Regions from separate parts of the Janthinobacterium sp. BJB446 genome, predicted to be linked through region 1. Evidence: predicted binding sites of a transcription regulator. Region 1 holds the regulator's gene; the other holds the start of a gene.
What was found. Region 1 encodes sigma-54, which starts transcription at its own class of promoters, with help from an activator protein. Its sites were predicted from a motif close to TGGCANGNAANCTGCTTT; they were not measured.

Region 1 (7,596 bases):
AGTTTTTTGCTTTCCTAATTCGTTTATACTTTGGGCATGAGTGTAACCCATGAAAAAACAATGCTGAAAGCTTTTGATCGAATTGACATGCAAGCGACGACCGAGCGCGCCGTCGCGCTGGCCCGCACCACCTTGCAGATCGAGTCCGACGCCATCGTTGCGCTGCACGCGCGCCTGGCCACGGACGACAGCGTGGGCCGCGCCGTGGCGATGTTGTTGCAATGCAAAGGAAGAGTCGTCGTCTCCGGCATCGGCAAATCCGGCCATATCGCGCGCAAGATTGCCGCCACCCTCGCTTCCACCGGCACGCCGGCCCTGTTCGTGCATCCGGCCGAAGCGGCCCATGGCGACCTGGGCATGGTCACCTCGGAAGATGCTTTTATTGCCATATCGTACTCCGGCGAATCGTCGGAACTGATGGCCATCATGCCCGTCGTCAAGCGCATGGGTGGCGTGCTGATTTCCATGACGGGCAAGCCGAATTCGAGCCTGGCCCAGCTGGCCGACGTGCACCTGGATATTTCTGTTGAGAAAGAAGCTTGTCCGCTGAACCTGGCGCCGACGGCCAGCACCACCGTCACCCTGGCCCTGGGCGACGCGCTCGCCGTGGCCTTGCTCGACTTGCGCGGCTTCAAGGAAGAAGATTTCGCCCGCTCGCACCCGGGCGGCGCCCTGGGCCGTCGCCTGCTCACGCACGTGCATGACGTCATGCGCAGCGGCGAACGCGTGCCGAAAGTGCCCGTCCAGGCTTCCTTGCTGCAGGCGCTGGAAGAAATGACGAAGAAAGGCATGGGCATGACGGCCGTCGTCGACGCGGACAACCGCCCCGTGGGCGTGTTTACGGATGGCGACTTGCGCCGCATGTTCGAGCGCGTGCAGGATTTCACGCAAGTGGCGATCCGCGACGTCATGCATGCGCAGCCGCGCAGCATCGCGCCCGAACGCCTGGCCGTGGACGCCGTGGCCGTGATGGAGCAGTTCCGCATCAACCAGATGCTGGTCGTCGATGCCGACGGCAAACTGGTGGGCGCGCTGCATATCCATGATCTGACGCAAGCGAAGGTGATCTGATGGATAGCGTCGCGGACAACCTGGCACGCGCGGCCAAGGTCAAACTGATGATCTTTGACGTCGATGGCGTGCTCACCGACGGCAGCCTGCATTTCGGCCCGGACGGCGAGATGATGAAAACGTTTAATGTGTATGATGGCCTGGGCATCAAGCTGCTGCAGGAATCGGGCGTGCAGACGGCCATCATCAGCGCGCGCCGCTCGGCCATCACGGCGCGCCGCGCGCAAGACCTGGGCATTACCCACGTGCACCAGGGCGGCCACGACAAGCTGACGCCGTTTCGCGAACTGCTGGCGCTGACGGGCTTGACGGAAGAGCAATGCGGCTATATCGGCGACGACGTCATCGATGCGCCCATCCTGAAACGCGTCGGCTTTGCCGTCAGCGTGCCGGGCGGGCGCCCGGAAGTGCAGGGCCTGGCCCACCATGTGACGCAGGCCGGCGGCGGTCGCGGCGCGGTGCGCGAGATCTGCGAATTCCTGCTGCGTGCCCAGGACAATTATGCGCGCGTCATGGCGCCGTTCCTGGAGTGAGGCGCGCCGCCTCGTCAGTGACATTTGAAAGAGTGAAGCCCTATGCGTAAGCCAGGAGGCGCCCATCGCTGGCGCATGATTTTTACCGTGCTGGGCGCGGTTGTTGTCGCGCTGGGCAGCTTTTGGCTGCTCGAGGTGATGAACAAGAATAGCCAGGACATCACTGCCAGCAAGCATCTGGATGAGCCCGACTATTTCATCACCAATTTCAGCCTGGTGCGCATGGACTTGACGGGCAAGCCCAGCTATATCGTGTCGGGCACCAAGCTCACGCATTATCCGCTGGACGATTCGTCCGATATCGACCGGCCCTTCGTGCGCAAGCTCACGCCAGGCATGCCACCGATGAACATGAATGCGGAACTGGCGCATATCGACCAGGACAATACCCGGCTGCAACTGCACCGCAATGTCGTGATCGACCGCGTGGCCAGTCCGAAGGCGCAGAACCTGACAGTCAAGACGGAAGCGTTGACGGTGTTCCCGGATGAGGAAAGAATGGAAACGGACGTGCCTGTCGATATCCTGACAGGCACCTCGCGTCTCAATGGCATCGGCATGAAAGCCAATAACGCCACCGGCGTGGTGGAAGTGCAGAATGCGCTGCGCATGGTCCTCCCGCCGAAACCGCGCCCGGCCGCGGCGGCAAAATGACAGAATGAAACAAGGAAACCATACTATGAAGAACATCTTGCTGTTGACCGTATTTTCCCTGGCCATCATGGGCGTGGCGCATGCCGAGAAGGCCGATTCCGAGAAGGAAGCCGTCATCACGGCACGTAGCGGCCACGTCGATGACATCAAGCAGGTGCGCACCCTGACGGGCGACGTCGTGCTGGTCAAGGGGACCCTGACCATGAAGGCGGGGCGCGCCGTGATCACGGAAGATCCGCAAGGCTACCAGTTCATTACCTTCTGGGCCGATCCCGGCAAGCTCGCCACCTTCCGCCAGAAGCGCGATGGCGCGGGCGACCTGTGGGTGGAAGGCGAAGCGGAGCGCGTGGAATACGACAACAAGACGGAAGTGGTGAAACTGTTTTCCAGGGCCAAGCTGACGCGCCTGGAAGGCACGAAAGTGACCGACGTGGCCAATGGCGCCTTCATCTCGTATGACAGCCGCAAGGAAGTGTTTACGATGGAAAATTCCAACAGCGGCACCAGCACCCCGGATGGCGGCAGCGTGCGCATGGTGATCCAGCCGAAAACCAAGGCACCGGCGGCGGAGAAAGCGCCGGCCACGCCTGCGCCAGGAAAGAAATAATGGACAATACTCGTTGCGGCAGCACCCTGATCGTTCGCGGGCTGCAAAAAACCTATGGCAAGCGGCAAGTCGTGCATGATGTCTCGCTGCAAGTCGAATGCGGCGAAGTGGTGGGGCTGCTGGGCCCGAACGGCGCCGGCAAGACCACCTCGTTCTACATGATCGTCGGCCTGGTGCCGTCCGATGGCGGCAGCATCGATATCAGCGGCGTGGACATCTCCAGCCTGCCGATCCACCGCCGCGCGCAGATGGGCCTGTCCTACCTGCCGCAGGAAGCGTCCGTCTTCCGCAAGCTGACGGTGGAAGACAATATCCGCGCCGTGCTGGAAATCCAGACCGTCGAAGGCCGTCCGCTGACGAAGGCCGAGATCGAGGTGCGCCTGGATAAATTGCTGGCCGACTTGCAGATTGAAAAGCTGCGCGAGAACCAGGCCCTGTCCCTGTCGGGCGGTGAGCGCCGCCGCGTGGAAATCGCCCGCGCGCTGGCCACCGATCCCCGGTTCGTGCTGCTCGACGAACCGTTTGCCGGTGTCGATCCGATCGCCGTGATCGAGATCCAGCGCATCGTACGCTTCTTGAAGGAGCGCAATATCGGCGTGCTGATCACCGATCATAATGTGCGCGAGACGCTGGGTATCTGCGACCGTGCCTACATCATCAACCAGGGCTCGGTACTGGCGTCGGGACGCCCCGACGACATCATCGCGAACGAGTCGGTACGCCGGGTCTATCTGGGCGAACACTTCCGCATGTAAGCCAATGAAACAATCATTGCAGCTGCGCACTTCGCAGCACCTGGCACTGACGCCGCAGTTGCAGCAATCGATACGCCTGTTGCAATTGTCTACCCTGGAATTGCACCAGGAACTAGAGCAACTGCTGACGGACAATCCCTTGCTCGAACGCCTCGATGATCCGCTCGACCGTTCGCTGCGCCTGCTGTCCGATGGCGCCTTGAGTTCCACGGCAGCGCCGGCCGAAGCACCGTCCCAGCCGCCGGGCCAGGAAGCGCCCGCAGCGCCGGCCGAAGCGGAAACCTTTGATGGCGATGCCGGCGAGGGTCCGGCCGCCGCGGATGGCGGCGACAGCGACTGGAGCGAGGCGAGCCGCGGCAAGGCGCCCGACGACGAAGATTCGCGCCCGCAACTCGAAGCCCATCACTGCACCCTGCGCGAACACCTGATGGAGCAGATGCGCGTGACGGTGCTCGAATTGCGCGACCGCGCGCTGGTCGAGTTGATTATCGATGCGCTCGACGACAATGGCTACCTGGAAGAGTCGCTCGACGACATCCTGGCGCGCCTGCCGGAAGAGCTGGAAATCGATGCCGACGAGATGCGCACGGCCTTGTCTCTCTTGCAAAGTTTCGATCCGCCCGGCGTGGGCGCGCGCAATGCGTCCGAATGCCTGGCGCTGCAAATCAAGCGCTTGCCGCACATCGCCATGGTGACGCGCCGCATGGCCCTCGTCATCGTGGAAAAGCACCTGGCCTGGTTTGCCCAGCGCGATTTCAACAAGCTGAAAAAAGCCCTCGATTGCGACGATGAAGACTTGCGCGAAGCGCAGACGGTGATTCGCCAGTGCAATCCGCATCCGGGCGCCGTGTTCGCCTCGGACGTCTCCGATTACGTGGTGCCCGACGTCGTCGTCAAGCGCGCGCGCAATGGCTGGCAAGTGACCTTGAACAACGATGTCATGCCGCGCCTGCGCGTCAATGCCATGTACGCCAACTTGCTCAAGCAGGGCAAGGGCGAGGGCGCCATGGGCGCACAGTTGCAGGAAGCCAAGTGGCTGATCAAGAATATGCGCCAGCGCTTCGACACGATCCTGCGCGTGGCGCAGGCGATAGTAGAAAGACAAAAGAACTTTTTCTCGCATGGGGCCGTTGCCATGCGTCCCCTTGTGCTCCGTGAAATAGCTGATACACTGGGTTTACACGAGAGTACTATCTCGCGGGTAACAACTCAAAAGTACATGCTGACCCCGCACGGCATGTTCGAGTTGAAATATTTCTTTGGTAGCCACGTCGCCACCGAAGCGGGGGGCGAAGCGTCATCGACGGCGATACGGGCATTGATCGTGCAACTGACAGGAGCAGAAGACCCTAAAAATCCTTTATCCGACAGTAAGATTGCGGACATGCTGGGGGAACAAGGCATGGTGATTGCGCGACGTACTGTTGCCAAATACCGGGAAGCGTTGAAAATTCCGCCAGTGAGCCTGCGTAAGTGTTTGTAAGTTTTTTTCGGTTCCTCTGCGGGCCGGATAGGATGGACCGCACGAACCCGATCATCTTTAGGAGTGTGTATGAATCTCACCATCAGCGGACATCATCTCGAAGTGACACCAGCCATCCGTGAATACGTACAAACGAAGCTGGAGCGCGTGAAACGTCATTTCGATCAAGTCATCGATATCGCCGTGATTCTGACCGTGGATAACCTCAAAGAGAAAGAAAAACGTCAAAAGGCTGAAGTCAACCTGCGTTTGAGCGGCAAGACTGTCTATGTGGAAAGCTTGGCGCACGACCTGTACGCCGCGATCGATACCCTGATCGACAAGCTCGATAGGCAAGTGATGAAATACAAAACCAAAGTGCAAGGGCACGGTAAAGAGGCGATCAAGCATCTGCCAGACAACTCCGAGGAAGAAGCCGTCGTCGCCGTCTAAGGCCACCCGCTTCCAGCAGTTGTGATCAACTAAGGGCGCACATCTTGCGCCCTTTTTTGCGCCTGGACCTTTTGAGCGCAATGTTCGCCGCGCAGGGGCTAAAATGTTTGCACTTTCACTTCTTCCTGCCTGCCATGAGCGACTTCGTCCAGACTTCCATCCGCAACCGCACGGGCCATATCGTGCTCGACCGTCCGAAAGCCTTGAATTCCCTGTCGCTGGAGATGGTGCGCGCCCTGAGTGCGGCCCTGCTGGCCTGGCGCGACGATCCGCAGGTGGACGCCGTGGTGATCCGCTCCAGCAGTGAAAAGGCCCTGTGCGCCGGCGGCGACATCCGTTTCTTTTACGATGCGGGCCTGGCCACGCCGCAAGGCGGCAGTGCCTTGCTGGAGGATTTCTTTACGGAAGAATATGCTTTAAATCATTTAATTCATTTCTACCCAAAACCGTATATTGCCGTGATGGATGGCGTGGTGATGGGCGGCGGCATGGGCGTGGCGCAAGCCGGGCCGGGCAACCGCCTGCGCATCGTGACGGGCCGCACGCGCATGGCCATGCCGGAAGTCAATATCGGCTTGTTTCCGGACGTGGGCGGCAGTTATTTTCTATCCCGCCTGGCCGGCCAGCTGGGCCTGTACCTGGGCTTGACGGGCTTGACGATCAACGCGGCCGATGCCCTGTACACGGGGCTGGCCGATGTCTACGTGCCTGAGGCGCAGATGGGGGCGCTGCTGGACCTGTTCGAATCGACGCGGGGCGAGGCCTTGCCGGTGGCCATCAAGGCGCTGGCGGCGCCTTTCCAGGCCGAGGCGGGGGTGTCTCCCCTGGCCACGGCGCGCGCGGCGCTGGACCGCCATTTCGGCGCCCCTTCCGTGGCCGCCATCATGGCCTCGCTGGCGCAGGATGACAGCGCGTTCGCGGCCAAGGCGCTGGCGGCCATGCGCCAGCGTTCGCCCTTGATGATGTCGGTGACCCTGGAATTGCTGCAGCGGGGCGCCCACCTGGGCGTGGCCGATTGCCTGCGCATGGAGCGCACGGTGGTGCGCCACAATTTTGAACATGGCGAAGTGCTCGAGGGCGTGCGCGCGCTGGTGGTCGACAAGGACAATGCACCGCGCTGGAACCCTGCCAACCTGGACGACGTCGATGCGGCCATGGTGGCGCGCTTCTTTGCCCCCGTCTGGCCAGCCGCGGCGCATCCGCTGCGCCACCTCGACTAATTAGCTGCGTTCGCGGTGGCGCAGGACGACGCGTTCATTCGGGCCGAAATACTGCGCCAGCCGCTCCGCCATGTACACGGAGCGGTGCTGGCCGCCCGTGCAGCCCAGGGCCACCGTCAGGTAGCTGCGGTTGTCGGACTTGAATGACGGCAACCATTTCTCGATGAAGGCGCGGATGTCGGCCAGCAGTTCCAGCGCGCTCGGCTGCGCGTCGAGGAAGGCGATCACGGGCGCATCGCGGCCGTCGAGCGGGCGCAGCGCCAGGTCGTAATAGGGATTCGGCAAGGCCCGCACGTCGAAGACGAAATCGGCGTCCAGCGGCACGCCCAGCTTGAAGGCGAACGATTCGAAGAACAGGGTCAGCGGCGCGCGTTCGGAGGCGACGATATCCTTGATCCAGGCGCGCAGCTTGTTGGCGCTCAGTTCCGACGTGTCGATCACATGGCCCAGCTGTTCGATGGCTGACAGGCGTTCGCGTTCTTCCGAGATGCACTCGATCAGCGTGCGGCGACTGGCCGGATTCTGGTTCGGACGCAATTCGTGCGACAGCGGATGGCTGCGCCGCGTTTCCGAGAAGCGCGCCACCAGCGAATGCGTGGTGGCCGTCAAGAACATGACCTTGACGTCATGCCCCTGGTCGCGCAGCAGGGCCACATTGTGCGGCAGGCTGGTCAGCGACTCGGCGCTGCGCGCATCGACGGCGACGGCCAGTTGCGGTGTACCTTCGTCGAGCAGGGTCTGCACCAGGCTGGGCAGCAAGGCCGGCGGCAGGTTGTCGACACAATAGTAGCCGGTATCTTCCAGCACATTGAGCGCAACGGATTTACCGGAGCCGGATATT
Region 2 (7,596 bases), on a different contig from region 1:
GGCCACGCCGTCCTGCACCTGGATCACGGGCGACATGCGCTCGAGGTTAATCTGGTGCAGGATGCCGTTGCCCGGAGGGATCACGTCGACGTTCTTGAACGCTTTTTTCGTCCAGTCGATGAAGTCGAAACGGTCTTCGTTGCGGCGGTCTTCGATGGCGCGGTTCTTGGCGAAGGCGTCCGGGTCGAAACCGCCGCATTCGACGGCCAGCGAATGGTCGACCACCAGCTGCGTGGGGACCACCGGATTGACGAGGGCCGGGTCGCCGCCCTGGGCCGCGATGGCGTCGCGCAAGCCGGCCAGGTCGACCAGGGCCGTCTGGCCCAGGATGTCATGGCAGACGACGCGCGCGGGGAACCAGGGGAAATCGAGGTCGCGGCGGCGTTCGATGAACTGGCTCAGCGAAGCGTCCAGGGTGGCCGGGTCGCAGCGGCGCACGAGGTTTTCGGCCAGTACGCGCGAGGTATAGGGCAAGGTGGCGTAGGCGCCTGGCTGGATCGCATCGACGGCGGCGCGCGTATCGAAGTAGTCTAGCTGGGTGCCCGGCAAGGATTTGCGGTGCAAGGTATTCATCTTGATGCTCATTATTTGCGGTCCTTGATCGGCACGAATTCCAGGTCTTCCGGGCCCACGTAGTTGGCGCTCGGGCGGATGATCTTGTTGTCGATGCGCTGCTCGATGATGTGCGCGGCCCAGCCCGAGGTGCGCGAGATGACGAACAGCGGCGTAAACATCGCCGTCGGCACGCCCATCATGTGGTACGACACGGCCGAGAACCAGTCCAGGTTAGGGAACATGTTCTTGATTTCCCACATGACCGATTCCAGGCGCTCGGCGATGTCGAACATTTTCGTGGAACCGGCTTCCAGCGACAGATTGCGCGCCACTTCCTTGATGACGACGTTGCGCGGGTCGGAGATCGTGTAGACGGGGTGGCCGAAGCCGATCACCACTTCCTTGTTGGCCACGCGCTCGCGGATATCCGCTTCCGCTTCGTCGGCGTTGTCGTAGCGTTTCTGGATCTCCAGCGCCACTTCGTTCGCGCCGCCGTGTTTCGGGCCGCGCAGCGCGCCGATGGCGCCCGTGATGGCCGAGTGGATGTCCGAACCCGTGCCGGCGATCACGCGGCTGGTAAAGGTCGAAGCGTTGAATTCGTGTTCCGCGTACAGGATCAGCGACGTATGCATGGCTTTTTCCCACGACGCCGACGGTTTTTCGCCATGCAGCAGGTGCAGGAAGTGGCCGCCGATCGAGTCGTCGTCCGTTTCCACTTCGATGCGCTTGCCGTTATGGCTATAGTGGTACCAGTACAGCAGCATGGAGCCGAACGACGCCATCAGGCGGTCGGCGATGTCGCGCGCGCCTGGCGCGTTATGGTCGTCTTTTTCCGGCAAGGTGCAGCCCAGCACGGACACGCCCGTGCGCATCACGTCCATCGGGTGCGCGGCGGCGGGCAAGGCTTCCAGCGCGGCTTTGACGGCGGACGGCAGGCCGCGCAAGGATTTCAGTTTGGCCTTGTAGCCTTTCAGTTCGGCGCTGGTGGGCAGCTTGCCGTGCACCAGCAGGTAGGCGATTTCCTCGAACTCGCAGCTGTCGGCCACGTCCAGGATGTCATAGCCGCGGTAGTGCAAATCGTTGCCGGTCTTGCCGACCGAGCACAGCGCCGTGTTGCCGGCGGTGACGCCGGACAGGGCGACGGATTTTTTAGGCTTGAAAGTGGCGGCTTGCGGTGCGTTCATTGATTTCTCCAAAAATTGACTAGTCTCGGTTGCGTCACTGCGGGGCCGGCATGCGGCCCCTGCTTCTGTTTATTTCTTTTGCGCGGCGAACAGCGCGTCGAGCTTTTGCTCGAAATCATGGTAATTGATCGATTCATACAGCTCCATGCGCGTCTGCATGGTGTCGACGACGTTCTTTTGCGTGCCATCGCGGCGCAGCGCCTGGTAGACGTTTTCCGCCGCCTTGTTCATGGCGCGGAAGGCCGACAGCGGATACAAGGCCAGGCCCACGTGGGCGCTGCGCAATTCGTCCAGCGTGAACAGCGGCGTGGATCCGAATTCCGTGATGTTGGCCAGGATCGGCACGTTGACGGCCTTGGCGAACGTGGCGTACATGTCCAGGTCCGTGATGGCTTCCGGGAAGATCATGTCGGCGCCCGCTTCGACGCAGGCGACAGCGCGCTCGAGCGCCGCTTCCAGGCCATCGACGGCCAGCGCATCGGTGCGCGCCATGATGACGAAATTCGGGTCCGTGCGCGCATCGACGGCCGCCTTGATGCGGTCGACCATTTCTTCCTTGCTGACGATTTCCTTGCCCGGACGGTGGCCGCAGCGCTTGGCGCCCACCTGGTCTTCGATATGCAGGCCCGCCGCGCCAAACTTGATCATCGATTTCACGGTGCGCGCCACGTTGAAGGCGGACGAACCGAAACCCGTGTCGGCGTCAACCAGCAGCGGCAGGTCGCACACGTCGGTGATGCGGCGGATATCGGTCAGCACGTCATCCAGGCTGGAAATGCCCAGGTCGGGCAAGCCCAGCGAGCCGGCCGCGACACCGCCGCCGGACAGATAGATGGCCTTGTAACCGGCGCGCTTGGCCAGCAAGGCGTGGTTGGCGTTGATGGCGCCGACGACTTGCAACGGGGATTCTTCCTGGACGGCCTTGCGGAATGCGGCACCTGCGGAGTATTGAGTCATGTGTTCACCTTATGGGTTTCGGATGTTCCCGAATGTTTCACGGAGTGGCTATGAGCATCAGTATTGCAAATGCCGTGCCAGGACCCGCCGGCCAGGGGCGACACCATCTGCCGCAGAGTGAAAATGTGGGCAAGACGGCCATGTGCCGGGCATCGTGCGCTGTCACGCAGCGGAGCAGCGATGTCACGTTTGGCGTCAAGGATGTTTCAATTATGTTTCATTTAATCCACTTTGAAACATAGCATGAAACATGCAACAAACAGGAGAACAGCGGGGATGAAGGCCAAGGCTGGCAAGACGCGCAATAAAAACAGCCGGCGGGCGCCGGCTGAGTAATACAGGGACTGCGACAGATAGTGCGAAGGCAAACTAGGCCAGCCGCACCAGCGGGTTGGCGATGATGTTGTCGATCTGGCGCACGGCTTCTTCGCAGGCGGCGGCAATGGCGCCCTCCTCGTCGTCGCGCACGAATTGCATGGTCGAGCCTTCGAACACTTCCAGGCCTTCCGCGGTGGCGCGCTCGATATCGCAACTGGCCGACCATTTGCCGTCGGTGGTGGGCACGGCCAGGGGAACGATTTCCCAGCCTTTATAGTGAATTTTAGAACTGCTATCCATGGGGTGCCTCCTTCGTGACTGACTCAATAGTGGAAATCGTAGCATGAAGCGCGACTGGCAGCGATGTGTTTCACGCGCCAGCGGGCAATCGGGCTAAACGATTTACGCCGGCTCAAGGGCGCAGCAGATTATCCACTTCCGTCCTGGCCACTTCCAGGCCAGCCGTGCAAGCCGTCTCCGGGGCCGCGTAGCCGCCCAGGGTGCGGCTGCGCGTGATCGCCTGTGCCTCGGGTTCGCCTTCGCGCTGCAGGCGGTAGGTGAAATCCCATAAATCGTCGTTATCCTTTTGCGGGGTCACCGAAATCGTAAAACCGCGGTATTGTTCGCTGCGTGCAGTGATATCGTTCATGAATTCCTCCTTGTAAGAATGAGGTTACCATGCTGCAAGCGCCAGGGTGCGCACGACTGTGCCAGGCGCATGCGCGCCCGCTTATCTGTTTTTCGCATGTTAAATGTCAATTTTCAACATTTTTTGGGCAAACTCTGGCGATATAATGCCATTCCCTGTCCCTCCCTTGCCCGCCCCTTGCCGCCGTGATGACTCCACAAATCCAAGCTTTCTTCGACCCCGCCACCGCCACCGTCACCTATGTTGTGTACGAGGCCGATGGCCGGGACTGCGCCATCATCGATTCCGTGCTCGACTACGACCCCAAGGCGGGGCGCACGTCCACCTCCTCGGCCGACAAGGTGATCGCCTTCGTGCGCGAACACGGCTTGCAATGCCGCTGGCTGCTGGAAACCCACGCGCACGCCGATCATCTTTCCGCCGCGCCCTACCTGCAGCAGCAGCTGGGCGGCGACGTGGCCATCGGCGCCGCCATCCAGACGGTGCAGCAGGCGTTCGCGGCCGTCTACCACCAGGATGACGCCAGGGCCGACGGCTCGCAGTTCGACCAGCTGTTCGCGCCAGACCAGGTGTTTCATATCGGCAAGCTGGAAGTACGCGCCCTGCATGTGCCCGGCCATACGCCGGCCGACCTGGCGTACCAGATCGGCGACGCCGTGTTTGTCGGCGACACCCTGTTCATGCCGGACGTGGGCTCGGCCCGCTGCGACTTTCCCGGCGGTTCCGCTGCCCTGCTGTACCGCTCCGCGCAGCGATTGCTGGCGCTGCCGCCGCAGACGCGGCTGTTCATGTGCCACGACTACCCGCCCAACGGCCGCGAGGCGCGCTGGGAAGTGACGGTGGCCGAGCAGCGCGCCGGCAACATCCACTTGCGCGACGGCATCACGGAAGAGCAGTTCGTGGCCATGCGCACCAGCCGCGACGCCACCCTCGACATGCCGACACTGATCCTGCCCGCCATCCAGGTCAACATCAATGCGGGCAAGCTGCCCGAGCCGGAAGACAACGGCGTGCGCTACCTGAAGATTCCGCTCAACGCGCTGTAATTTCGCGGGGCCACGCTGCGCCCCCTCCTTCCCGCCACATCGCACCGCCCCATGGCGCCGCCTGCCCGAGCGCCGGCGCGGCATGCGCCCCTGCCACACCCTCCCCAAGCATCAGGAATCGTGAGCCGCGCGCTCAGTATTTACGATTTGCTTCGCCCCCTGCGGCGGCTTATCGTGTACCCGCAATCCGCGCAGCCCGGCCTTCCGGGGCCCTGGGCACTTGCCAGCCGGCGCCGGCGTTGTTGCCAGGCGCTCCACTTTTCCTTCCTTTGCCTGGACAGGCGCCACGATGACTTACTTGACATACGCCAGCCCCCTGCCGCCCGCGCCGCCCCTGCGCCGCATCGACGCCGCCGCAGCCTGCCAGCCCGCCAGCGTGGACTGCGCCTGGGAGCAGGTACGCGAACTGGCGCTGCGGCTCGCCGCGCGCGAGCCCTTGCTGCGGCCCATGCTCGACGAGCTGATTCTGCCGCACGACAGCCCCGCCGGACTGCTCGCCGCCGTCCTGGCGCACCGCCTGGGCGCGCGCGACATGCGCCCGGCCGTGCTGCGCCCCCTGTTCGAGGACATTTTAAGCACGCAGCCGCGCATCCTGGCCAGCATCACGGCCGACCTGGCGGCCATCGCGCAGCGCGATCCGGCCTGTCCCGACGGCCTGCACGCGCTGCTGAACCTGAAGGGCTTTCATGCGCTGCAGACCTACCGCATGGCGCACCATCTGTGGACGGCGGGCCGCAGCGAGGCCGCCTTTGCTCTGTCCAGCCACGCGGCCAGCGTCTTCGGCATCGACATCCATCCGGCCGCGCGCATCGGCGCGGGCATCATGCTCGATCACGGCAGCGGCATCGTCATCGGCGAAACGGCCGTGGTTGACGACAACGTCTCCATCCTGCAGAACGTCACCCTCGGCGGCACCGGCAAGGAGCATGGCGACCGCCATCCGAAGATCCGTTCGGGCGTGATGCTGGGTGCGGGCGCCAAAATCCTCGGCAACATCGAGATCGGCGCCATGAGCAAGGTGGCCGCCGGCAGCGTGGTCCTGCGCGACGTGCCCGCGCATTGCACCGTGGCCGGCATTCCCGGGCGCATCGTCCGCTACCACCAGGCCGACAGCCTGCCGGCCTTCGAGATGGACCAGATGCTGTAGCGCTGCCCGGCGCACCAGACATGGCGTCAAACGCAATAACAAAGTGCAAATTGTGCGTCTTCCGCCATACCAAATCCCTCAGTACCATGTAATGACCGTTAATGGATGGATCAACCACCTTATGAATTCGCCGTCAAAACCCGTACCACCCTCACCCAGCCAGCAGGCCGCCCCGGCCGGTACCGCCACGATGCCCGTGCGCGGCGCGCTTGCCAGCCTGTCCCTGTCGATGCTGCTGCCCGCGCTGGGCACCAGCATCGCCAACGTGGGCCTGCCCGACATGGCCAAGGCCCTGCATGCGCCGTTCCAGGATGTGCAATGGATCGTGCTGGCCTACCTGCTGGCCATCACCGCGCTGATCGTCAGCGTGGGCCGCCTCGGCGACATGATCGGCCGGCGCCGCCTGCTGCTGGCAGGCATCGCGCTGTTTGCCGTCGCCTCCATCCTGTGCGCCCTGGCGCCCACCCTGTGGCTGCTGGTCGCCGCGCGCGCCCTGCAGGGCCTAGGCGCTTCCGTCATGATGGCCCTGACCATGGCCTTTGTCGGCAGCACCGTGCCCAAGGCGCAGACGGGCAGCGCCATGGGCCTGCTCGGCACCATGTCGGCCGTCGGCACCACGCTCGGTCCCGCACTGGGCGGCCTGCTGATCGCGCAGTTCGGCTGGCAAGCCATTTTCCTCGTCAACGTGCCACTGGCCGGCGTGGCGCTGCTGATGGCATGGCGCTTCCTGCCGGCCGACCAGCGCGGCGCGCACGCCAGGCGTCCCGTCTTCGACCACCGCGGCACGCTGCTGCTGGCGTTGACCCTGGCCGCCTATGCGCTGGCCATGACCCTGGGCCGCGGCCATTTCGGCATGCGCAACGTGGCGCTGCTGCTGGCAGCCTGCGTGGGCGGCGCCCTGTTCGTGTATGTGGAACTGAAGGCGCCGGCGCCGCTGATACGCCTGGCCATGCTGCGCGCGCCCGTGCTCAGCGCAGGCCTGGCGACCAGCATGCTGGTGTCGACGGTCATGATGTCCACCCTGGTGGTCGGCCCCTTCTACCTGGCGCGCGGCCTGGGCCTGGGCACGGCCGTCACCGGCATGGTGCTGGCCGCCGGACCGCTGGTGGCGGCGTTCTGCGGCGTGCCGTCCGGCTGGCTGGTGGACCGCTACGGCGCGCAGCGCATGGGCGGCGCGGGCCTGTGCGGCGCGACCGCTGCCTGCCTGGCGCTGTCCCTGCTGCCCGCCAGCCTGGGCATCCCCGGCTACGTCGCGCCGATCATGCTGCTCACGGCCAGCTACGCGCTGTTCCAGGCAGCCAACAATACCGCCGTGATGGGCGACATCGTTCCCGACCAGCGCGGCCTCATCTCCGGCATGCTCAATCTGTCGCGCAATCTGGGCCTCGTCACGGGTGCCTCCGTGATGGGCGCCATCTTCGCTTTTTTTGCCAGCGCCAGCGATATCGCCAGCGCCCAGCCAGCCGCCATGATCCGTGGCATGCACGCCACCTTTGCCGTCGCCAGCGCGCTGATACTCGCCGCGCTGGCCATTTTCGCGCTCGGCCGCGCCCTGGCCAAGCCCCCTACGCCTTCTGGAGACCCCGCATGATGCGCCCCCGTCCGATCCCGTCCCTGCCCGTCCCGCTGTTACTGCTGCTGGCCCTGGCCTGCAGCGCCACCTTGTCCGGCTGCGGCCGTTCCCAGGCCGCGCCTGGCGGCCCGCCGCCCAAGCCCACCGTTTCCGTGGCCCTGCCGGAA

Region 2: a site for sigma-54 is predicted at 2,759-2,776, ahead of prpB (methylisocitrate lyase). Genes of this name have one in related genera too.

The regions. Positions count from the first base shown of each region.
Region 1 covers NZ_PDZK01000007.1:53,883-61,478, reverse strand. The annotation lists gene CSQ92_RS26615 (KpsF/GutQ family sugar-phosphate isomerase) at 37-1,071, shown strand; gene CSQ92_RS26610 (KdsC family phosphatase) at 1,071-1,604, shown strand; gene lptC (LPS export ABC transporter periplasmic protein LptC) at 1,647-2,258, shown strand; gene lptA (lipopolysaccharide transport periplasmic protein LptA) at 2,284-2,865, shown strand; gene lptB (LPS export ABC transporter ATP-binding protein) at 2,865-3,620, shown strand; gene CSQ92_RS26590 (RNA polymerase factor sigma-54) at 3,625-5,103, shown strand; gene hpf (ribosome hibernation-promoting factor, HPF/YfiA family) at 5,173-5,535, shown strand; gene CSQ92_RS26580 (enoyl-CoA hydratase/isomerase family protein) at 5,670-6,755, shown strand; gene rapZ (RNase adapter RapZ) at 6,756-7,596, opposite strand, start outside.
Region 2 covers NZ_PDZK01000001.1:2,335,032-2,342,627, forward strand. The annotation lists gene acnD (Fe/S-dependent 2-methylisocitrate dehydratase AcnD) at 1-573, opposite strand, end outside; gene prpC (bifunctional 2-methylcitrate synthase/citrate synthase) at 585-1,739, opposite strand; gene prpB (methylisocitrate lyase) at 1,809-2,696, opposite strand; gene CSQ92_RS10280 (hypothetical protein) at 3,066-3,314, opposite strand; gene CSQ92_RS10285 (hypothetical protein) at 3,427-3,663, opposite strand; gene CSQ92_RS10290 (MBL fold metallo-hydrolase) at 3,852-4,709, shown strand; gene cysE (serine O-acetyltransferase) at 4,999-5,856, shown strand; gene CSQ92_RS10300 (MFS transporter) at 5,978-7,447, shown strand; gene CSQ92_RS10305 (efflux RND transporter periplasmic adaptor subunit) at 7,444-7,596, shown strand, end outside.